One region of the Kitasatospora sp. SC0581 genome, then DNA from elsewhere that is predicted to be linked to it. Evidence: riboswitches for the same ligand, from Rfam matches in the RefSeq annotation. Region 1 holds a riboswitch; each other region holds the start of a gene.
What was found. Region 1 has a riboswitch for cobalamin ahead of ACLWS4_RS16355 (FecCD family ABC transporter permease). Riboswitches for the same ligand answer to the same signal wherever they lie in the genome.

Region 1 (5,694 bases):
TGCGGGTGATCATCCCGCCGACCGGCAACGAGACCATCTCGATGCTGAAGACCACCTCGCTGGTCTCCGTGATCTCCCTGGAGGAGATCTTCCGGGCCGGCCAGGTCATCTACTCCCGGAACTACCAGAACATCCCGCTGCTGATCGTGGTCAGCCTCTGGTACCTGTTCTTCACCTCGGTGCTGACCATCGGCCAGTACTACATCGAGCGCCACTACGCCCGAGGTTCCAACCGCACCCTCCCGCCCACCCCGCTGCAGCGGCTGCGGAGGCTGTTCGCCGGGAAGCCCGCCCCCAGGACGACCGCCGACGTCGTCCCGGGGCTCGAGGGAGGTGGTCACGTATGACCGATCCGACCAAGTCCCCCGCCGGCGCCGCGTCCGGCGAGCCGATGGTCCGCGCCGAGAACGTGCACAAGTCGTACGGCCCGGTCGAGGTGCTCAAGGGCATCGACCTGGAGGTCAGGCAGGGCGAGGTGTTCTGCCTGATCGGCCCGTCCGGCTCCGGCAAGTCGACCTTCCTGCGGTGCATCAACCACCTGGAGAAGATCAACGGCGGCCGCCTCTGGGTGGACGGCGAGCTGGTCGGCTACCGGCAGAAGGGCGACCGGCTGCACGAGCTCAGGGACCGCGAGGTCGCCCTCAAGCGGCGCGACATCGGCATGGTCTTCCAGCGCTTCAACCTGTTCCCGCACATGACCGCCGTCGAGAACGTCATGGAGGCGCCGGTCCAGGTCAAGGGCGAGAGCCGGGCCGACGCCCGCGAGCGCGGGATGGCCCTGCTGGAGCGGGTCGGCCTCGCCGACAAGGCGAAGAACTACCCCTCGCAGCTCTCCGGCGGCCAGCAGCAGCGCGTGGCGATCGCCCGCGCGCTGGCCATGAAGCCCAAGCTGATGCTCTTCGACGAGCCGACCTCCGCGCTCGACCCGGAGCTGGTCGGCGACGTCCTCGACGTCATGCGCGGCCTCGCCGAGGAGGGCATGACCATGGTGGTCGTCACCCACGAGATGGGCTTCGCCCGCGAGGTCGGCGACGCGCTGGTGTTCATGGACGGCGGGGTGGTGGTCGAGTCCGGCAACCCCCGCGAGGTGCTCACCGACCCGCAGCACGAGCGCACCAGGGCCTTCCTCTCCAAGGTGCTCTGAGCCCGTACGCCCGGCGCCCGGCAGGTCACTCCTGCCGGGCGCCGTCGTTTTGCCCGCCCGGGTAATAGGCTGGAGGCAGTCAGCCCGTTACCGACCCCCCTGGAAGGACCCCTGTGGAGCTCGCCGCCTACGCCGATCTCGCCGTCCGGCTGGTGAACACCGAGGAGCCCGAGCGCGGCACCGACTCGCTGACCTCCGTGGAGGCGGTGCGCGGTCTCTTCTCCGACTCCTCGCGGGCCCGCTCGCTCGCCGACGAGTCCGACGTGCCCCGGCTGCGGGCGGTGCGGACCCGGCTGCGCGGGGTCTTCGAGGCCGCCGCCGGCGGGGACGAGATCCGCGGCGTCGACCTGCTGAACAGCCTGCTGATGGAGTACCCGGTCAGCCCGCTGATCTCCGGGCACGACTACCTGGACGACGCCGGGCGGCCGCGCTGGCACCTGCACCTGGCCGACAACTCCCCCACCGCCACCGCCCACTTCAGCGCGGTCGCCTGCATGGGCCTGGCCGTCCACCTCACCGAGCTGGGCGCCGACCGGCTCGGCATCTGCCAGGCCGCGCCCTGCCGCAACGCCTACCTGGACACCTCGACCAACCGCTCCCGCCGCTACTGCTCGGACCGCTGCGCGACCCGCGCCAACGTGGCCGCCTACCGGGCCCGCAAGCGCCTGGAGGCGGAGGCGGCGGCCCGGGCGTAGCGGCCCGCTAGACCTCCTCGACCCAGGCGCCGAGCCGGCGGGCCAGGCCCGGCACCCGGGCCAGCCGCGGGGTGAGCAGCAGCCGCTCCAGCCGGCGCCCCGGCGCCAGCCAGACCGGGCTCGGGCGCAGCCGCAGCAGCACCCGGCCGAGCACCAGCTCGTCCGGGACGGCGCCGTAGCTGCGGCTGTCGCTGTCCACCGGGCGGTTGTCGGAGAGCAGCCACCAGCCCGTGGCCCGGCGCTCGGCGGCCCGCTTCACCACCAGCAGGTCCTGCTGGAAGGGGTGCCGGAAGACCACCACCGCGCCGGGCCGGATCGGCGCGCCGTAGCGGACCAGCAGCCGGTCGCCCTCGCGCAGGGTCGGGACCATCGACGGCCCCGCCACGTCGACCAGCCCGAACGGCAGCGCGCCGCCCGGGCCGCGCTCCCCCGCCCCGGCGCCCTCCGCTCGCGTGCTCCGCGCCACGACTCCTCCTCCCGCCCCCGCTCGCGCCCCCAGTCTGCCGTACGGACCGCCGTCCGTCCGATGTCCGGATTGCGCCGGTTCCCGGTCCGTCTTTCGCCCTAGGCCCACCGCCCGATCGCGAAACCGGGAGGGCGGAAGGGTAATCTCGGGCGCGGGAAGACGATCTAAGGAAGGACTCCCATGTTCTCTCGTCTGTTTGCACCGCGCGCCACCGTCCACGCCCACTGCGACCTGCCCTGCGGCGTCTACGACCCCGCGCAGGCCAAGCTGGAGGCCGAGTCGGTCAAGGCCACCCAGGAGAAGTACCAGGCCAACGAGGACCCGCACTTCCGCGCCCGCGCCGTCATCATCAAGGAGCAGCGCGCCGAGGCCGTCAAGCACCACATCTCGGTGCTGTGGAGCGACTACTTCAAGGCCCCGCACTTCGAGAAGTACCCGCAGCTGCACCAGCTGATCAACGACACCCTGAAGGCCGCCTCGGCCGCCAAGGCGTCCACGGACCCGGCCACCGGCCAGGCCCTGCTCGACCTGATCGCCCAGGTCGACAAGATCTTCTGGGAGACCAAGCAGGCCTGAGCCTGACGCGTCGCCACCCGACCGCCCCCGTCCGCACCGCCGGACGGGGGCGGTCGTGCGTTCACGTCCGACCCGGCCCGGTAAGGGTTGCCTGCCCTGAGTGGCTGTTATGCTGCCAGGGCGTCCGAGGGGGAAGTCCGGTGCGAATCCGGCGCTGACCCGCAACGGTGAGCACGGCCCGTACCCGCCCGTACGGCCGCGCCAGCCCGATCGCCCTCGGCCGCCGACCTCCCGACAACTCGCCGCGGACTGCGAGGGGAACGGCGCCCCGGCACGCCCCCGGCCCGCGCCCGCCCCGGCGCGCTCCCGGCCCGAGGCAAGGCGCACCCGTGAACCGCGCACCCGTCAACCGTGCAGTCGGCCCGCCCACTCGCCGAATACCCGTCGTCCCGCTCGCCGCCGGACTCGCCGCCGCCCTGCTGCTCTCCCTGGTCTGCGGGGTCGCCCTCGGCTCCTCCGGGCTCGGCCTGCCCCGGGTGCTGCGGCTCCTGGGCGCCGGGCTGACGGGCGGCCGGCTGGACGCGGACGAGGCGGCCGCGTACGCGATCGTCTGGGAGATCCGGCTGCCGCGCACCGTGCTGGCCGCCGTGGTCGGCGCCGGGCTGGCCGCCTGCGGGGTCGCCGTCCAGGCCCTGGTGCGCAACGCGCTGGCGGACCCCTTCGTGCTCGGCATCTCCTCCGGCGCGGCCGTCGGCGCCAACGCCGTGATGCTGTTCGGCGCCTTCGCCTCGCTCGGGGTGTGGGCGATCTCCGCCTCCGCCTTCGGCTCCGCGCTGGCCGCCATGACCCTGGTCTACGTCGCGGCCCGCACCGCGTACGGGCTCACCCCGCTGCGGCTGGTGCTCACCGGCACCGCGCTGTCCTACGGCTTCTCCGCCGCCACCACCCTGATGGTCTTCGCCGCCGACCGCGGCGAGGCCGCCCGGGACGTCATGATGTGGCTGCTCGGCAGCCTCGGCGGCGCCACCTGGGGCAAGGTGCCGATCGCCGCCGTCACCGTGCTGGCCGGGCTCGCCTACCTGGCCTGCACCGCCGGGCGGCTGGACGCGCTCGCGATGGGCGACGAGACCTCCGCCTCGCTCGGTGTGGACCCGGACCGGCTGCGCCGCGAGCTGTTCGTGGTGACCGCCGCCGTCACCGGCACCGTGGTCGCGGTCAGCGGGGCGATCGGCTTCGTCGGGCTGCTGATGCCGCACCTGGCGCGGATGCTGGTCGGCGCCGGGCACCGCCGGGTGCTGGTGGTCGCGCCGCTCGCCGGGGCGCTGCTGCTGGTCTGGGTGGACATCGCCTCGCGCACCCTGCTGGCGCCCGCCGAACTGCCCGTCGGGGTGTTCACCGCGGTGCTCGGCGTGCCCGCCTTCCTGGTGATGATGCGCCGCCGCGGCCAGGCCTTCGGAGGTGCCCGGTGACCGCGACGACCGACCCGACCCCGGTGCACGCCCAGGACCTCGCCGTCGACGGCGTCTCGGTGGAACTGGCCGGCACCCGGCTGGTCCACGAGGTGAGCCTGGCGGCCGCCGCCGGGCAGGTGGTCGGCCTGATCGGCCCCAACGGCAGCGGCAAGTCGACCCTGCTGCGCTGCGTCTACCGGGTGCTGAAGCCGGCCGGCGGCGTGGTCCGGCTGGCCGGCGACGACCTGCACGCCCTCACCGCCCGCGAGAGCGCCCGCCGGGTGGCCGCGCTGACCCAGGAGCACTCCGCCGAGTTCGACTTCACCGTCGCCGAGGTGGTCGCCATGGGCCGGCTGCCGCACCGCCGCGGCTTCGGCGCCCAAGTCGACGGGGACGAGCGGCGCTGCGCCGAGGCGCTGCGCAAGGTCCGGGCCGGGCACCTCGCCGAGCGGGGCTTCCTGAGCCTGTCCGGGGGCGAGAAGCAGCGGGTGCTGTTCGCCCGCGCGCTGGTCCAGGAGCCGCGCCTGCTGGTGCTCGACGAACCCACCAACCACCTCGACATCGCGCACCAGTTGGAGGTGCTGGCGCTCGCCCGCGAGGCCGGTCCGACGGTGCTCACCGCGCTGCACGACCTCAACCTGGCGGCGGGCCACTGCGACCTGCTGTACGTCCTGCGGGACGGCCGGATCGTCGCCTCCGGGCCGCCCGACGAGGTGCTCCGACCCGCCCTGCTGGCCGAGGTGTTCGGCGTCCGGGGCACCCCGGTGCGCCACCCGGAGACCGGCGCCCTCCAGCTGCTCTTCGACCGCCTCCCCTGACCCCCAAGGAACTCCCGTGCGCACCAAGGCCGTTGCCGCCACCGCCCTGCTCGCCCTCGGACTCGTCGGCTGCGGCGCCGAGATCGCCCCGAAGGAGGCCGCCACCGCCTCCGCCCACTACCCCGTGACGGTGGACAACTGCGGGGAGAAGCTCACCTTCGCGCAGAAGCCCGCCCGGGTGGTGACCAACGACGTCAACATCACCGAACTGATGCTCTCGCTCGGCCTCGCCGACCGGATGGCCGGCTACGTGATGCCCGACGACAAGGGGAAGATCGACCAGGTCGCCTGGAAGGACGGCTACCAGCAGACCACGTGGCTCTCCAAGAAGATCCTCACCAAGGAGATCGCGCTGGACGCCATGGCCGACCTGGTCTTCGCTGGCTGGCACTACGGCTTCGACGAGGGCAGCGGCGTCACCCCGCAGGCCTTCAAGGCGCTCGGCGTCGACTCGTACGTGCTCAGCGAGTCCTGCCGCAGCGGCAAGGGCACCGAGCGCGGCGTGATGGACCCGCTGGAGGCGCTCTACACCGACCTGGCCAACCTCGGCGAGATCTTCGACGTCAAGGACCGCTCCGACCAGCTGATCGCGGACTTCAAGGCG
Region 2 (5,694 bases), on a different contig from region 1:
AGGAGTTGAGCGACATGTTCTGCGCCTTGAACGGCGCGACCCGTACGCCCTGGCGGGCGAGCCACCGGCAGATCCCGGCCGTCACCACGCTCTTGCCCGCGTCCGAGGTCGTCCCCGCGACCAGCAGTGCGTTGCTCATGCCCGTCCCCTCTTCTTCAGCAGTGCCCGCAGCAGGACGTGCCCCGCGACCGTCGTACCCAGCGCCAGTGCGCCCACCCGCCGGGAGAGCGCGCAGGCCCGCTCGATGTCGTCCACCGTCACCGGCCGCAGCTCCGCGCCCAGGACGGGCCGGTGCTCCACCCGCTCGCCGTACCGCAGCGTGCCGCCCAGTCGGACGCCCACCGCGCCGGCGAACGCCGATTCGGCCTGGCCCGCGTTCGGGCTCGGGTGCGCGGAGCCGTCGCGCCGCCAGACCCGCCAGGCGGTCCGGGGCTCGGGGGCGGCGGCCACCGTCAGCAGGGCCGTCAGCCGGGCACCCGGCCAGCCCGCCACGTCGTCCAGCCGGGCCGAGGCCCAGCCGAACCGGGCGTAGCGGGGCGAGCGGTGGCCGACCATGGCGTCCAGGGTGTTCACGGCGCGGAAGGCCAGCAGGCCGGGGGTGCCGGCCAGGGCGCCCCAGGTCAGCGCGTTCACCACGGCGTCGGCGGTGTTCTCGGCCACCGACTCGACCACCGCCCGGGCGATCTGCTGCCCGTCCAGCGCGCTCGGGTCCCGCCCGCACAGGTGCGGCAGCCGCTCCCGGGCGGCGGCGAGGTCGCCGGCGGCCAGCGAGCGGCCGATGGTGCGGGCCTCCCGGGTCAGCGAGGTGCCGCCGAGCACCGTCCAGGTCGCGGCCGCCGCCAGCGCCGCCCGGCCCAGCGGGCGCCGGCCCACCGTACGGTCCAGGGCGACCGCGCCCGCCGCGACCGCGCCCACGCACAGCGCGGTGTACCCGGCCCCGGCGGCGCGGTCGTCGCGCCACAGCCGCCGCTCCAGCCGGGTCGCGGCGCTGCCGAAGAAGGCCACCGGGTGGCCCCGGCGGGGGTCGGCGAAGCGGGCGTCGGCGGCGTAGCCCGCGGCGGCGCCGAGCGCGAACACGGCGGCGCGGGCCAGCGGGCGCGAGGCTCGGGTCAGCGGGCGCGGAGCGGGGGAAGGCGCGCGCGGGGTCATCGGCCGCACGGCGGAGGGCAGCTCGGAGTCCGGCCGGGCGGGGCAGCCTGCATCGCGTGCGTGTCCTCACTCAGGGTCCGCGCCCTGGATCGACGTGACGGCGGCGAGAGTCTCCTGGCTTCCGGGTCGAACGCACCCCCGGAGCCTTCCAGCGGCCGTCGACGGCCCGCCGTGGCGATGTTCCGAGCGTGCTCCCCGGTGACAGTGGCGGGACCGCGCCGGACTTCCACCGGCTTCCTCTCCATGCCTCCGTTTGGCCCCAGGATCCCATCACGGGCCCGAACCGGGAGTCAACCGAGGTCACGGAGGGGTTGGTCACACGGGGACGCCGCTGACGCCCGGTCGGATCGCCCGGCGCGGCCCCGCCCCGACCCCCGCCACCGGCACCCCCTGAGTACCGCCCTGAGCACCGCCCTGAGCACCCCGGGAGCGCCCGCCGGGTGACCCGGACGGCCCAGCCCGGTGGCCGGTCGGGCGGAGCGCCGGTGAACTGGGGCTCGAACACCGTCCGGTCCGTGAAGAACGTCCGTGAACAACGTCCGTGAACAACGTCCGTGAACAACAGAGCGGGGAGCGAGATGCGTTGGGGAACCGCCGCCGTCGTGGCGGCCGCCGCGGTGGGGGCCGCCGTGCTGGTGGTCGGCCGCCGGGCCTCCGAGCGGATGGTCCGTCCGGTGACCGCCGTCCAGGAGTCCGGGCCGGTCCAGGTCCGCGCCCTCGCCGCCGGCCGGGTCACCTTCACCCGCGGCCCCGCGAGCCTGCGCCCCGGCCGCTGGGCGGTGGAGTGGGCGGACGGCGGGCACGCGGTCGTCGAGGAGGTGCTGCACGCCGACGAACAGGGCGTCACCCGCCGACTGGTCCGCGCCGACCGGGGCACCCTCGTCCCCGGCACCGAGGTCCGCTTCACCCCGCGGGTCCACCTCGGCGACCCCACCGAGGCGCTCGGCCTGGCCTTCGCCGACACCACCGCCGACGGCGAGCTCGGCGCCCTCCCCGCCTGGCGGCTCGACGGCAAGCGCGGCACCTGGGTGATCCTGGTGCACGGCCCCGGCGACGACCGCCGGCAGACCCTCCCGGTGCTCCCCGTCCTCGACCGGCTCGGCCTGCCCGCCCTCGCCGTCACCTACCGCGGCGACCGGGGCGCCCCCGCCTCCCCGGACGGGCTCAGCCACTTCGGCGAGACCGAGTGGCGCGACATCGAGGCGGCGGTACGGCTGGCGCTCGACAGCGGCGCGGGCAAGGTGATCCTGTACGGCTGGTCCGTCGGCGCGACCATCGTGCTGCAGACCGTGGCCCGCTCCGCCTGGTCGCACGCCGTCCGCGGCCTGATCCTCGACTCGCCCGTGCTCGACCTGCCCGCCTCCGCCCGCCGGGACGCCGCCCGGGCCGGCTTCCAGGGCGTCGCCGCCGAGCTCGGCGCCCTCGCCGCCGAGGGCCGCACCGGGGTCGACCTCGCCGACTTCGGCCGCATCGCCGACGGCACCGACCTGCGGGTGCCGACCCTCCTCCTGCACAGCCCCGAGGACAGGATCGCGCCCTTCGGCGCCGCCGAGAAGCTGGCCGCCGCCCGCCGCGACGTGGTGAGCCTCCAGCCCTTCCCCGGCGCCGACCACGCCACCCTCTGGAACACCGCCCCCGACCGCTACACCGAACTCCTCCGCCGCTGGCTCACCCCGCTGCTCTAGGGCCTGTCTTCGGACTCCCGTCGTTCGCCCCGCAGAGGCGAGTCCGAAGACCGGCCCTGGCCCCTCAACCACCCCCCCTGTGCGCGAGGGCGTTTTCGGCTGGTCCCCGCCGCTTTTCCCGGTGCGATTCCCCCCGTCCGAGAATGAACGTTCCTCCCATTCCTCCGGGCCCGCGTGAAAAGTCGGCCCGGCCGACTTCCGGTGCGGCTCGATCCCGATCACCGCGCCCGCCATCCGTCCGGATTCGGGCTGGACAGTCCCGCCGGGCGTCGCCGGGCCGAAACGCCCCCGTACGGGCCCCTCGGCTGTCAGGAGCAATATTTGGCCCGGCCCCTTACCCCCCACCCGTACGCACGGTGACCGCCCGAGCATTCCCGGCAACCGGCCCGCCCCCTGTGGCATGGGCAGGTCACACGTTTCCGGCCAGGCGGTTTGCCGTTGTTGCCCGATCTTGCGGAGGTGCCACCGGCGGTCGCCCGGTCGTACGGACAACCGGATGTGACAGAAGGCCGGTACAAGGGGAAGACTGCTCGACGTGACGTCTCGGAACCCGCGCGACCGTGATGCCCCGCTCCCGCCGACGATCGGTACCGGTGCGACGGTGACCCGTCTCCCCGGAACGGCCCAACGGCCCGCCGGTGGCAGGCCGGGCGGGGCGGGAGTCCCCCGTAACGCAGTACCCCGGCGACGAGGGCCCGCTCCGGCTCCCGGGCGGGGCAGGGTTCCCGTGCCGGAGGGCTTTCCGGCACCCTCCGAGCTGGCGCCGCTGGCCCGCCGGATGCTGGTGGACGCCGTCCGGGTCGCCCGCTGGGCCGGTGAGCTGGCCGAGGTCGACAAGCGCGGCGAGCTGCTCCCGGACGACGCCCGCGCGGCGGGCCGGGCCCTGGCCATGACGGTCGGTGCCGCCGCCAAGGCGTGGGGGCAGGCGCTGCTGGTGGGCCTGGTGGAGGCCCGGGACGGCGGAGCCGGCCCCGGCTGGCGCCTGCACGCCTGGGAGCACGACGACGAGGCCGTGGTGCGCGGCTGGTCGGCGCTGTTCGATGCCTGGACCCTGCTCGCCCCGGTGCCGCCCGCGGCGCTGCGCGGCGTCTTCGCCGTCCTGGCCGGGCAGGCCGTGGACCAGGCCCCGCAGCTGCTCTCCTTCCTGCACCTGGTGGACGGCCCGGTCGCCGAGAGCGAGCTGCTGGAGCTGCTGCGCCGCGGCCTGGACGAGCGCCGGGTCGGCACCGGCCTCGGCGGACCCGGCCTGTCGCCGGTGCCGCACGCGGCCTCGGCCGTCTCCGCCGTCCGCGGCACCTGCCGCGCGCCGCAGATCGACACCCCGGCCGCGCCCTCGGACGTGGCCGCCGTCCTGGACTGGATGCTGGACGGCCTGGCGGCCGTCGGCGCCCTGGTGCGCAGGAACGACGCCGCGGAGCTGTCGCCGCTCGGCCACTGGGCGGTGCGGGCGAAGCTGGAGGAGATCTGCACGGTCGCGCAGACCGCGGCCGGGCACATCGAGCAGAGCGCCTTCGAGCTGCTGAACGCCTGCGCGGACTACTCGCCGGGCCCGGCCCGCGCCGAGTTCCGGGCCTGGGTCGCGGCCCGGCCGGCCGACCGGGCGGTGGGCGAGCTGCTGGACGCCGCCCAGGGCGACGACGCGCTGGTGCGCGGGCTGGCCTTCGAGGCGCTGCGGGTGGCCGGCGGACCGGCCGAGCAGGCGGTGCGCGCGGCGGTGGACGAGCCGGTGCTGCGCCCGTACGCGCTGCTGTGGCTGGCGGAGCGCGCGGACGAGGGCGTCGCCCCGGCGGACGTGCTGGGCGCGGAGGACGCGGCCTGGCTCTGGGTGGACACCGCGGCCGCGGTGCTCGACCACGGCGAGACCGAGCTGCTGGTGGGCCACGTCGAGGGCGCCGCGGCGGGCGACCCGGTCCGGCTGTTCGCCCGGGCCCGGCAGTCCGGCCACCCGCGGGCGGCCTCGGTGCTGACGGCGGTCTCGAGCGTGCACCCGGACCCGGGCGTGGCCCGGGCGGCCCGCCGCTCGGCGTTCAGCGTGCACACCGGCGGCGCCTGAGCCGCACGGGCGCACGGGAACACGGGCGCACAGGAACACGGGAACACGGAAAGGGCCCGGAACCATCAGGTTCCGGGCCCTTCCCCATGTCGGTCGTGGGACGGCTCAGCCGAGCCGCGACTCCGCCCGCCGGGCGCGGACGTCGCCGACCTTCTGCCCCACCTTGCGGCGGATGACCAGCAGCGGCGCCATCGCGGCGAGCGTGATCTGGGCGAACGCGCCGACGTGCATCAGGCTGTCGCCGCCGGGCAGCCCGGTCGCCCAGGCGGCCAGGCAGCCGATCGCGACGACGACCCAGCAGAGCGTGGCGGTGGCCAGCAGCCCCTGCGGCTTCGGGTACTCGATCCGGCTGACCATCAGGTACGCGGCGCCGAAGATGGCGAGCAGACCGGGCAGGAACGGCGGGTCGAGCAGCACGATGGCGATCACCGTCATCGCGCCCATCGGGCAGGGCATGCCCTGGAACACCCCGGGCCGCATCTTGACGGCCGAGAAGCGGGCCAGCCGCAGGACCACCGCGAGCAGTACGGTCAGCGCGATCAGCGCCGACAGCTTGCTGTTGGAACCCGGGGAGACCATGCCCCAGACCGCGACGAAGTAGGCCGGCGCGATGCCGAAGCTGATCAGGTCCGCGAGGTTGTCCAGTTCCGCTCCGAGGGCGGAGGAGCGCAGCTTGCGCGCCACCAGCCCGTCGAAGAGGTCGCACATCGAGCCGATCAGCAGCAGCGTGACCGCGGTGGCGGCGCTGTGCCGGTCCGGAGCGGCGTCCGGGTTGGTGATGTGCGGGACCAGGACCCCGGTGGTGAT
Region 3 (5,694 bases), on a different contig from region 1:
CACCGCAGCGCAGGCCGTCGAGGATGAACCAGCGCCCCCCGGTGGGGTGTTGCCACCAGGCGAGGGACCGGTGGCGCAGTTCGAGGGCGCTGTGACGGGTGCCGGTGTGGTGTTCCATCCCCGGCTGGAAGGGGACGCCGTGCAGGCGCCCGTCGGGGTCGAGGGTCGCGCGGATCTCCGCGAGGCCGCGCACGGTCGCCCACAGGGCGACGGGACGGGGGGCGGGGACCGGCGCGGGCGCGGGCTCCAGCCATTCGTCGCGGAACAGCAGGGCGCAGTCCAGCCCGCAGCCCTGGGCGCCGTCGGCGCCGTGGCAGGTGGCGCCGGCCAGGGCGACGGTGCCCGACAGGCGCCGTACCCGGTAGTGGTCGTCGATCATGCGGCGCACGATGCGCTCGACCTGGTAGACACCGCCGCAGAACGACCACTGGCTGCCGGTGAACCACAGGCCGCGGTGGCGGTCCTTGTCGTCGAGGGTGGCGCGCACCGCGGCCTCGTCCTTCACCCGGACCCAGTCCCCCTCGGCGAACCGGGAGGGCCGGCCGGGCGCCGGAACGTCGGCGCGGCGCTCGCGCAGGCCCTCGCGGGCGATCCTGGCGCGGCGCACGACGCCGAGTGGGGGAAGGTCGCGCAGGGGCAGGTTCTTGTACTGGCACCGGTTCGCGGCGGTTCCGCAGAGCGGCTCCGCGGTATGGGTGAACCGTGATTCCTCAACGGCCATCAGTGAAATCCCATCGGGTCGGAGATATCGGCACAGGCTAGCGCACCCGGTCTTTTACGCGCTGGCTCGTCGGACCCTACCGGCGCCATGTCGAAAGAAATAACACTAGACGCACTAAGAGCCCCATGGGGTGAAACATCGCCGTTCCCGGGGAATTCTGGTCAGGGTCCGTGTTCATGTGCGTGTAATGTTTCCATCGTTGTCGGGGTGGAGTGGCCGAGTGGCTAGGCGGCGGCTTGCAGGGCCGTTCAGATGGGTTCGATTCCTATCTCCACCTTTTACTTCCGAGTTCTTTCGAGACATTTCGATCCGTCTCGAAAGGCGCGCCCGGAACAGGACGAGCGGTGCGGTCACCTGGGGCTCCGGGGCACATCACCCGGCGAAGGGATCGCTCATGACCACCTCCCCCAGCGGCTCGGCCGCCGCGCTGCGCGCCGTCCAGGTCGCGGGGCCGGGTGCGGCCCCCGAGCTGGTCGAGGTCCCCTCGCGGGAGCCCGGCCCGGGAGCCGTGCGGATCACCGTGGAGGCGTGCGGGGTCTGCCACTCCGACCTGCTCATCGCCAGCGGCCTGCTGCCCGGCAGCACCTTCCCGATCACCCCGGGGCACGAGATCGCCGGCCGCGTCGACGCCCTCGGCGAGGGCGTGGAGGGCTGGCGGGTCGGCGACCGGGTCGCGGTCGGCTGGTACGGCGGCAGCTGCGGGCACTGCGACGCGTGCCGGGCGGGCGACGGCCTGCACTGCGCACGGGTCGAGATCCCCGGCGTCGCCTATCCGGGCGGGTTCGCCGACTCCGTCGTCGTCCCGGCCGTGGCCCTGGCGGCGGTCCCGGACGAGCTCACCGCGGTCGAGGCGGCGCCGCTGGCCTGCGCGGGGGTGACGGTCTTCAACGCCCTGCGCCGCTCCGCCGCACGGCCCGGGGACACCGTCGCCATCCTGGGGATCGGCGGACTCGGCCACCTGGGCGTCCAGTTCGCCGAGAAGATGGGCTTCCGTACCGTCGCCATCGCCCGCGGCCAGGAGAAGGGGCCGCTCGCGCTCCGGCTCGGCGCCGCCCACTACATCGACAGCACCGCGGGCGATGTCGCCGAGGCCCTACGGCAGTTGGGAGGTGCGAAGGTGGTCCTGTCCACCGTCACCAACGCGCCCGCCGTGGTGGCGACGATCGACGGGATCACCCGTCGGGGCGAGCTCGTCATGGTCGGACTCCCGGCGGAGCCGCTGCAGCTGAGCGCCCTGCAGTTGATCCAGGGCGACCGGAAGGTCTACGCGCACTCCTCGGGCATCGCGGTCGACACCCAGGACACGCTGCGCTTCGCGGCGCGGACGGGGGTGCGGGCCTGGGTCGAGGAGGTGCCGCTGGAGCGGACCGCGGCGGCGGTGGAGAAGATGGCCGCCAACCGGGCCCGCTTCCGCATGGTCGTCACCACCGGCCGCTGAGCGGCGGTCATCGGAGCCGGCCCTCGGAGCCGGTCCCTCGGGGCCGGCTCCCGGCGTGTCCGGGCAGGTGGACGGGGGTGAGCGGCCCTCCGGCGGCGCGGCGCGGGCGCGTACCCCTGGACTTACTAGGACGTCCAACTATATGGTCGACGGCAGGTCCGCGGTGTCAGGGAAGCCGGTGTGAGTCCGGCACGGTCCCGCCACTGTGACCGGGGAGTCCGTCCTCGCAGATGACGGCCACTGGCAGCCAGCCGGGAAGGCCTGAGGGCGTGCGGTGATCCGGGAGTCAGGATACCGGCCGCGGGTGGTTCGTGTTTTCCACGAGGATGGAGACGACACACATGACTCCGGGCTGCTCCCGTTCCACCGCGCCTGGCTGTCCCGTGCCGACGACCGCCGGGGCGCCCGCGTCCTGACGTACCGTCACACCGCCGTACGCCCGTGCCGAGGGGCGCACCACCGTGCGCCCGCCAGCAGGCGGCGGCCTCCATTCCTCCTCTCCCCACCCCTGTCGAGAGAAGGAACCGATGGTCCGAGAACTGACCCACTTCATCGCCGGCAAGCCCACCGCCGGCACCTCCGGCCGCTTCGGCGACGTGTACGACCCCAACACCGGCCGGGTGCAGGCCCGGGTGCCCCTGGCGAGCCGCGCCGAGGTCGAGGCGGTGATCGCCGACGCCGCGCAGGCCCAGCCCGCGTGGGCCGCCTGGAACCCGCAGCGGCGGGCCCGCGTCCTGCTGCGCTTCCTCCAACTCGTCGAGCAGGAGAAGGACGAGCTGGCCCGGCTGCTCTCCGCCGAGCACGGCAAGACCGTGGCCGACGCCCACGGCGACATCCAACGCGGCCTGGAGGTCGTGGAGTTCGCCGCCGGCATCCCGCACCTGCTGAAGGGCGAGTTCAGCGACAACGCCGGGACGGGCATCGACGTGTACTCGATGCGCCAGCCGCTCGGCGTGGTCGCGGGCATCACGCCGTTCAACTTCCCGGCGATGATCCCGCTCTGGAAGGCCGCGCCCGCGCTGGCCTGTGGGAACGCCTTCGTGCTCAAGCCCTCGGAGCGCGACCCCTCGGTGCCGCTGCGGCTGGCCGAGCTGTTCCTGGAGGCCGGGCTGCCGCCGGGCGTGCTCAATGTCGTCAACGGTGACAAGGAGGCCGTGGACACCCTGCTGGAGGACCCGCGCGTCCAGGCGCTCGGCTTCGTCGGCTCCACGCCGGTCGCCCAGTACGTGTACGCCACCGCCGCCGCGCACGGGAAGCGGGCGCAGTGCTTCGGCGGGGCCAAGAACCACCTGATCGTGATGCCGGACGCCGACCTCGACCAGGCGGCGGACGCGCTGATCGGCGCCGGGTACGGCTCGGCCGGGGAGCGCTGCATGGCGATCTCGGTGGCCGTCCCGGTGGGGGAGGCGACGGCGGACGCCCTGGTGGCGAAGCTGGTCGAGCGGATCGGCGCGCTCAAGGTCGGGCGCTCGGACGACCCGGCGGCGGACTTCGGCCCGCTGGTCGGCGCCGACGCGCTGGCGCGGGTGCGCGGCTACCTGGACCTCGGGGTCGAGGAGGGCGCCGAACTCGTCGTCGACGGACGGGACTTCCGGCTGGCGGGGCACGAGGACGGCTACTTCCTCGGTGCCTCGCTGTTCGACCGGGTCACGCCCGGCATGCGGATCTACCGGGAGGAGATCTTCGGGCCGGTGCTCACCGTGGTGCGTGCCGCCGACTACGAGGAGGCGCTGCGGCTGCCCAGCGAGCACGAGTTCGGCAACGGGGTGGCCATCTACACCCGGGACGGCGACACCGCCCGGGACTTCGCCCGGCGGGTGAACACCGGCATGGTCGGGGTCAACGTGCCCATCCCGGTGCCGATCGCCTACCACACCTTCGGCGGCTGGAAGCGCTCCGCGTTCGGGGACCTCAACCAGCACGGGCCGGACTCGATCCGCTTCTACACCCGCACCCGCACCGTCACCTCGCGCTGGCCCTCCGGGGCCAAGGAGGGCGCGAGCTTCACCATCCCGACGATGGGCTGAGGCGCGCCGTGCACACCCATCTGACCGACGACCAGCTCGCCATCGTCGCGACCACCCGGGACTTCGCCCGCGAGCACCTCGCCCCGCACGCCGTCGCGTGGGACCAGGCCAAGCACTTCCCGGTCGACGTCCTGCGCAAGGCCGCCGACCTGGGCCTCGGCGGCGTCTACGTGCGGGAGGAGGCGGGCGGCTCGGAGCTCGGCCGCCAGGACGGCGTGCTCGTCTTCGAGGCGCTGGCGACCGGCTGCCCGTCCATCGCCGGCTACCTGTCGATCCACAACATGGTCGCCTGGATGATCGACCGCTACGGCAGCCCCGCCCAGCGCGCCCGGCTGCTGCCCGGGCTCTGCTCGACGGAGCTGCTCGGCAGCTACTGCCTCACCGAGCCGGGCGCGGGCTCGGACGCCGCCGCGCTGGCCACCCGGGCCCGCCGGCACGGGGACCACTGGGTCCTGGACGGCGTCAAGCAGTTCGTCTCGGGCGCCGGCACCTCGCAGGTGTACGTGGTGATGGCCCGCACCGGCGGCCCGGGGGCCCGGGGCGTCTCCGCGTTCCTGGTGGAGCGGGACGACCCGGGCGTCTCCTTCGGAGCGAACGAGAAGAAGATGGGCTGGAACGCCCAGCCGACCCGGCAGGTGCTGCTGGACGGCGTCCGGCTCCCCGCCGACCGCCTGCTCGGCGGGGAGGGCGAGGGCTTCCGGATCGCCATGAACGGACTGAACGGCGGCCGGCTCGGCATCGCCGCCTGCTCCGTCGGCGGCGCGCAGGACGCCCTGGAGCGGGCCACCCGGCACCTGGCCGACCGGGAGGCGTTCGGGGCCGCGCTGCTGCACGCCCAGGCGCTGCGGTTCCGGCTCGCCGACATGGCCACGGAGCTGGAGGCCGCCAGATCGCTGCTCTGGCGGGCCGCCGCCGCGCTGGACCGGGGCGACCCCCGGGCGCCGGAGCTGTGCGCGATGGCCAAGCGCCACGCCACCGACACCGGCTTCGAGGTGGCCAACCAGGCGCTCCAACTCCACGGCGGCTACGGCTACCTGGCCGAGTACGGCATCGAGAAGATCGTCCGCGACCTGCGGGTGCACCAGATCCTGGAAGGGACCAACGAGATCATGCGCGTCATCGTCGCCCGCGGCCTGACCGGGGCCGCGTGATGGGTACGGACGAGGTGCTCGTCCAGCGCGAGGGCCGGGCGGGTCTGATCGTCCTCAACCGCCCGGCGGCCCTGAACGCCCTCACCCACGGCATGGTGCGGAGGATCTCCGCCGCACTGGACGCGTGGGAGCGGGACGGCGACGTGGAGACCGTCGTGATCACCGGCGCCGGTGAGCGGGCCTTCTGCGCGGGCGGCGACATCGTCGCCATCCACCGCGCCGCCACCGGCGGCGACCCGGGCGCCGTCGAGGAGTTCTGGCGCGACGAGTACCGCCTCAACGCCCGGATCGCCCGCTACCCGAAGCCCTACGTCGCCGTGATGAACGGCATCGTGATGGGCGGCGGGGTCGGCGTCT
Region 4 (5,694 bases), on a different contig from region 1:
CGGGCTGGTGTCGGTGGGAAGGTACTTGAAGCCGCCGCCGGGCTTGAACTGCTGGGAGATCAGGAAGTCGACCGGGGTCTTGCCGGTGCCGCTGGTGAAGTCGGTGCCCTGGGGGTTGATGCCGCAGGCGTTGAGGCCGGACACGGCCCAGCCGTTGGAGTCGGTGTTCACCCCGAACATGGCGTTGAAGGCGCCGGAGGAGGCGAGCTTGCCCTTGAGGAAGTTCTTGGCGGCGACGACCGCGGAATCGGTGTTGGGCACTCCGGCGGTGCAGAGGGAGGCCATGGCGGCACCCGTCATGTCGATGTCGCTGCCCTGGGCGAGTGCCGTCGGGTCGCCCGCGGCCTTGCTGTAGTTCCAGCCGCCGTCGTTGTGCTGGTTGGCGCGCACGGCCGTGACGGAGGCGTCGAGCAGCGGCTGCGGGGCGCGCTGGGCGCCGGCCTGGGTCCTGGCGCCGGCGAGGGCGAGCAGGCCGAAGACGGTGCCGTTGAAGTTGGCGGACGGGCCGTAGTAGCCGGGTTCGGCGGTCTGCCAGTAGGCGGTGAGGTCGGCGAGGAGGTTGCGGCCGGGGCCGACGCGGGCGGGGTCGATGCCGGCCGCGTAAGCGTTGAGGACGGCGCGCTCGTAGTCCGTGGCCACGGGCGAGGTGCCGGGCCAGCCGGGGGCGGCGAGCTGGTTGCGGTAGACGAGGCGGGCGTTCCTGCTGCTGTCCCCGCCGGGGGTCACGTCGGCGGCGGCCGTTCCGGCGGCGGCGAGCGCGCTGAACGCCCACTCGTTGGAGAGTCCGCCGCCGGTGACGTAGCTGCCGTCGGCGGCCTGGAGGGACTTCAGGTACGTGACGCCGGTGCTCTTGGAGGTGGCTATCTGGGCCGGGGTGGCCGTCGCGTGGGCGGGGACGGCGGAGAGCAGCAGGGCGCCGGCCGTCAGGGCGACGGTGGTCGCCGAGGCGGCGCGGGACGAGGTGCGGAGGGGCACGGGACAGGCTCCTTGGGGTGGCGGGCGCCGACCCTGCCCCGGGACTCCCGCGTCCGCTCGGGGCGCGCGACTGCCGGAGCGGTCGCCGCCCGGATCGCGTGGGCCGGCATTCGCCGTGGTGCATGGCCGGGCGGGCATTCGGGCTCGGGACGGCACGGTCACCGCCCCACACCGCTGCGCGTCAGCCCCGGGTTCGCACCGGGTTCCCCCGCTCGGCCACCGCGGACGCTACCGCACAGGTCCATCGCCCGACGAGGTGATGTGATCGACCTGACGCCCCGTTGACTCTCCGTCGGTCAGCGTGGTCTGATGAACCGATTTTTTGCCCTCGGCATTCAGGGGAAGCCGGTCCAACTCCGGCGCTGACCCGCAACCGTGGACCCACCTGAGGGTGGGTGAGCCGGAATGCCTGGACCGGGGGTCTGTTCACAGAGCACTTGCGTCGTCGCGGACTACGACGCGGTTTCGACGGCCCCGTGCCCGCGGGCGACCGTCGGCTGCGCCGTCGCCTCGCGTGTCGACCGACCAGGGAGTCGTCGTGAGGGTCAGCAGCAATCGCACACGTCACAGGAACCGGGACCTCGCCTCGCTGGTGGTCGCCGGCACCGTCGCCGTCGCCGCCTGCGGCACGGTCCTGCTCGGGTACCCGGGTACCGCCTCGGCCGACCCGATCGAGCAGTGCACGGCGACGACGGGCGCGATCGTCGCCGTCGACTTCACCCACTGGGGCGGCGGCGTCGTCCGGGGCTGCGACGCCCACCCCACGACGGGCATGAACCTGCTGCACAACGCCGGCTTCACCACGACCGGCACCGAGCACGACGGACCGGCCTTCATCTGCCGGCTCGGGACCGGGACCTTCAACGGCGGCGCCCAGTACCCGACACCGGCCGAGGAGCCGTGCGTCAACACCCCGCAGGCCACCGCGTACTGGTCGTACTGGATCGCCGAACCCGGCCAACAGGCCTGGTCCTACAGCCGGTTCGGGGCCGGCACGCAGAAGCCCAAGCCCGGCGAGGTCGAGGCCTGGGTCTACGGCGGTACGGACATCGGCGGCACCAGCGGGGCGCCGAACTTCACCCCGGACTCCGTCCGCGCCAGGAACGGCGGCCCCTCGCCCTCCGCCTCCCCGTCGGCGACGGCGAGCCCGAGTACGACCCCGAGCCCCACCGGATCCCCCTCCGCCACGGGCGACCCGGCGGCCGCCGCGGCCTGGCTGGCCGGCCAACTCGTCGGCGGCGACCACATGGAGAACTGGGCCGCCCCGGGGCCCGACTACCCCCGGACCGCCCTCACCGCCATCGCGCTCGCGGCGGCGGGGACGCAGGACCCGGCGCTGCGCAAGGTGGTCGCCTTCCTCGACGCCCACACCGACGCGTTCCTGCACCCCGACGGGCCGGCCGGCGCGCCGGACACCAGGGCCGCCGCCCTGCTGGCCCTCGTCGCCGAGAGCACCGGCCGCGACCCGCGCGCCTTCGGCGGGCGGGACCCGGTCGCCGCGCTCACCGACCACGTCTGCACGGGGGCGGGGGAGAACGGCAGGTGCACCGCCGCCGGGGACTTCCTCGGCGCGTCCTCGCCCTGGGTCCAGTCCCTCGGCGTCATCGCCCTCCAGCGCGCCGGCGTCACACCGCCCGCCCCGGCCCTCGCGCGGTTCGCGGCCTTCCAGTGCGCCGACGGCGGCATGGCCGGTTCGATGATCGTCGCGGGTGACCACTGCGAGTCCGACCCGTCCGCCACCGCGATCGCCGCCCTCGCCCTGCGGACGGCCCCCGGCTACGAAGCGGCCGCCAGGAAGGCCGCCGACCAGCTCGCGGCGAGCCAGCAGCCCGACGGCTCCCTCCTCCCGTACCCCGGCGCCCCCGGCGACACCACCAGCACCGCGATCGCCGCCCAGGTCTTCCGGGCCACCGGCCAGGACGCCCGCCGGGCCGCCGCCACCGCCTGGCTCGCCGCCCGCCAGGGCAAGGACGGCGGCTTCGGCCCCGACGAGTCGACCACCGACCCGGACGCCGTCGCCACCGAGCAGGCCCTCCTGGCCCTCACCGGCACCGATCTCACCACCGTCCGGCACAACCCGGACGGCCCCACCACCACGCCGACCCCGCCCGCGGGGAGGAAGCCCGACGCGGCCAGGGGGAGCGCCTACCTCACCGACCCGTCCCGCCTGATCGACGGCCACTACTACGAGGGCTTCCCGGCCTTCGCCGACTTCGGCCTGACCATCGACGGGGCCTACGCCCTCGCCGCGACCGGCACCGACGACGCCGCGCTGCGCCGGATCGTCGACTTCCTCGACCAGCAGGGCAAGGACGCGAGCGAGCGCACCGTCAACGACTGGACCGCGATCGGCACCGAGTACGCCGGCGGCGGGTCCATCGGCAAGGAGGCGCTGCTCGCCGAGGCCGTCGGCCGCAACCCGCGGGACTTCGGCGGCCACGACCTGATCGCCGCCCTCGCCGCGCTGGTGTGCGCCAAGGCCGACGCGACCACCGGCTGCGCCGCCCCGGGCAACTACGCCTACGCCACCTCCGTCTTCTCCCAGGCGCTCGCCGTCATGGCCCAGCTTCGGGCCGGGGAGTCCACCGGCGCCGCCCCCGCGATCGCCTACCTGAAGGGCCTCCAGCACCCGGACGGCTCCTGGCCGAGCCTGATCCCCGCCACCGGCGACTCCGACGTGGACAGCACGGCGATGGCCGTCATGGCCCTCGCCCTCGTCCCCGGGGACGAGGCCGCCCGGGCGGTCGACCAGGGGCTCGGCTGGCTCGCCGCGCGGCAGCTGCCCGACGGCGGCTTCCCCGGCGCGTCCGGCGACTCCACCAACTCGGCCGCGCTGGCCGTCCAGGGCATGACGCTGCGCCAGGCCGCCTACGGTGGACAGATCGCCAAGGCGCTCGACTTCCTCGCCGGGCAGCAGAACGGCGACGGCGGGTTCAACGTCGCGGCCGCCGGGCAGCGGGGGTCGGACGTCCGCGCGTCCACGCAGGTGCTGGGCGGTGCCACCGGCATTTCCTTCGGGACGCTGTCCCGCGACCTCGCGGGCACGCCGACGCCTACTCCCACCGGGACTCCGACAGGTACCCCGACGGGGACGTCCTCCCCGACGGGTTCGCCCACCACGACCGGGCCGGCCCCGGCCACCGACGCCCCGTCGTCCGGCGGTGCCGCCGAGGCCGGGGGCGTACCGGTGCGGACCGGTTCAGGCGGCCTGGCCAGTACCGGAAGCCAGGCACTGGCACTGACGGCGGGAGCCGGCGCGCTGACCGCGCTCGGCGCCGGGGCCGTCCTCGTCGCCCGTCGCCGCACCGCGGCCGCCCCGGGGCGTCACCGGTGAGCCGGGGGCTCGGCACGCGCTTCGCCCGGCTGTCCGGGGCGGCGTCGCTGACCTTCGCGCTCGCCTTCGGCGGCGTCGCCGCGGGCACCGCCCCGGCCGCCGCGACCCCGTTGCCGATCGAGCAGTGCACCACCACCTCCGGTGCCGTACTCGCCGTGGACTTCGGGAAGTGGGGCGGCCCGCTGCTGCGCTCCTGCGGCACCACGCCCACCACCGGGTTCACCCTGCTCAACCAGGGCGGCTGGAAGACCACCGGCACCGGGCACGACGGGCCGGCCTTCATCTGCCGGATCGGCTACAGCGGCTTCCAGGGCGGAAAGCAGTACCCGACGCCGGAGCAGGAGAAGTGCGTCCTGACGCCCCCGGCCACCGCGTACTGGTCGTACTGGCACGCCGATCCGGGCCAGAACGAGTGGTCCTACAGCCAGCTCGGCGCGATGCTCTACCAGCCGAAGCCCGGCAGCGTCGACCTGTGGATCTTCGGCGGCACCAACGTCGAGGGCACCGAAGGGCGTCCGACGATCTCGCCGGACAGCGTCCGGGCCCACAACTCCAGCCCGGGCGGGCAGCCGGCCGACCCCGGCCAGGGCACGACGGGCGGCTCCGGCGGAGCGGCGGGCGGTTCCGGCGGGACGGGCGGATCCGGTACGACGGGCGGCAGCGGCTCCGGTGCGACCGGCGGCTCCGGGTCAACCGGCGGCACTGGCTCAACCGGCGGCCGGGCCCCGGCCCCCGCCACACCCCAGCCCGGCGGAGCCCGTCCGCCCGCGTCCGCCGCGACCCCGGGGACGGACCCCGCCGCCACCCCCGGGGACGGCAGCACCCCGTCGGGCGTGCCCGACCCCACGCCGGTGCCGGCCGAGCCGTCCACCGCCCCGCCGACCGACGCCCCGAGCGACCAGTCGACACCGCAGACGGCCGCGGCCGAGGCCGGGCCCACGTCCGCGGCAGCCGTGCCCGGCGGGGTGGTGGACGCCAACCCGGTGGCCGACGCCCCGCACGACTCCGGGTCGATGGTCCCCGCCGTGCTCGGCTCGGTCCTCGTCGTGGCGCTGGGCGTGGCCACGGTGGTGGCCGCCCGGCGCCGCCGCCGACGGGCCGAGTGATCCGGTGGGCACGCTCGACACACGCGAGTCCGGCTCCCCGCAGCGCGCCCCCGGGCGGGCCGCGGGGGGCCGGCGCGTTCCGCGCAACCTCCACCCGCTGGCCTGGTGGGCCTGGGCGCTGGCCCTGGCGACGGCGGCCAGCCGCACCACCAACCCGCTGCTGCTCCTGCTCGTCCTCGCCGTGCTCGGCTTCGTGGTCACCGCCCGCCGCAGCGAGGCGCCGTGGGCGCGCGGGTTCGCCTACTACCTGTGGCTGGCCCTGACGGTGGTGGCGATCCG

Region 2: it holds a riboswitch for cobalamin, as region 1 does, so the genes downstream of both, ACLWS4_RS13805 (cobalamin biosynthesis protein) here and ACLWS4_RS16355 (FecCD family ABC transporter permease) in region 1, are expected to answer to the same signal.
Region 3: it holds a riboswitch for cobalamin, as region 1 does, so the genes downstream of both, ACLWS4_RS30370 (CoA-acylating methylmalonate-semialdehyde dehydrogenase) here and ACLWS4_RS16355 (FecCD family ABC transporter permease) in region 1, are expected to answer to the same signal.
Region 4: it holds a riboswitch for cobalamin, as region 1 does, so the genes downstream of both, ACLWS4_RS34285 (prenyltransferase/squalene oxidase repeat-containing protein) here and ACLWS4_RS16355 (FecCD family ABC transporter permease) in region 1, are expected to answer to the same signal.

What each region holds. Positions count from the first base shown of each region.
Region 1 is NZ_JBLRWA010000008.1:236,224-241,917, forward strand. It holds gene ACLWS4_RS16330 (amino acid ABC transporter permease) at 1-347, shown strand, start outside; gene ACLWS4_RS16335 (amino acid ABC transporter ATP-binding protein) at 344-1,144, shown strand; gene ACLWS4_RS16340 (CGNR zinc finger domain-containing protein) at 1,258-1,839, shown strand; gene sodX (nickel-type superoxide dismutase maturation protease) at 1,847-2,209, opposite strand; gene sodN (superoxide dismutase, Ni) at 2,486-2,881, shown strand; cobalamin riboswitch at 2,963-3,088, shown strand; gene ACLWS4_RS16355 (FecCD family ABC transporter permease) at 3,211-4,290, shown strand; gene ACLWS4_RS16360 (ABC transporter ATP-binding protein) at 4,287-5,090, shown strand; gene ACLWS4_RS16365 (ABC transporter substrate-binding protein) at 5,107-5,694, shown strand, end outside.
Region 2 is NZ_JBLRWA010000006.1:287,608-293,301, forward strand. It holds gene ACLWS4_RS13800 (cobyric acid synthase) at 1-139, opposite strand, end outside; gene ACLWS4_RS13805 (cobalamin biosynthesis protein) at 136-1,149, opposite strand; cobalamin riboswitch at 1,257-1,390, opposite strand; gene ACLWS4_RS13810 (alpha/beta hydrolase family protein) at 1,728-2,834, shown strand; gene ACLWS4_RS13815 (hypothetical protein) at 3,562-4,887, shown strand; gene ACLWS4_RS13820 (CDP-alcohol phosphatidyltransferase family protein) at 4,993-5,694, opposite strand, start outside.
Region 3 is NZ_JBLRWA010000029.1:1,999-7,692, reverse strand. It holds gene ACLWS4_RS30385 (hypothetical protein) at 1-721, opposite strand, end outside; tRNA gene ACLWS4_RS30380 (tRNA-Cys) at 928-998, shown strand; gene ACLWS4_RS30375 (alcohol dehydrogenase catalytic domain-containing protein) at 1,116-2,159, shown strand; cobalamin riboswitch at 2,286-2,477, shown strand; gene ACLWS4_RS30370 (CoA-acylating methylmalonate-semialdehyde dehydrogenase) at 2,687-4,186, shown strand; gene ACLWS4_RS30365 (acyl-CoA dehydrogenase family protein) at 4,195-5,337, shown strand; gene ACLWS4_RS30360 (enoyl-CoA hydratase/isomerase family protein) at 5,337-5,694, shown strand, end outside.
Region 4 is NZ_JBLRWA010000039.1:30,434-36,127, forward strand. It holds gene ACLWS4_RS34280 (hypothetical protein) at 1-975, opposite strand, end outside; cobalamin riboswitch at 1,108-1,184, opposite strand; cobalamin riboswitch at 1,263-1,407, shown strand; gene ACLWS4_RS34285 (prenyltransferase/squalene oxidase repeat-containing protein) at 1,514-4,309, shown strand; gene ACLWS4_RS34290 (hypothetical protein) at 4,306-5,415, shown strand; gene ACLWS4_RS34295 (CbiQ family ECF transporter T component) at 5,420-5,694, shown strand, end outside.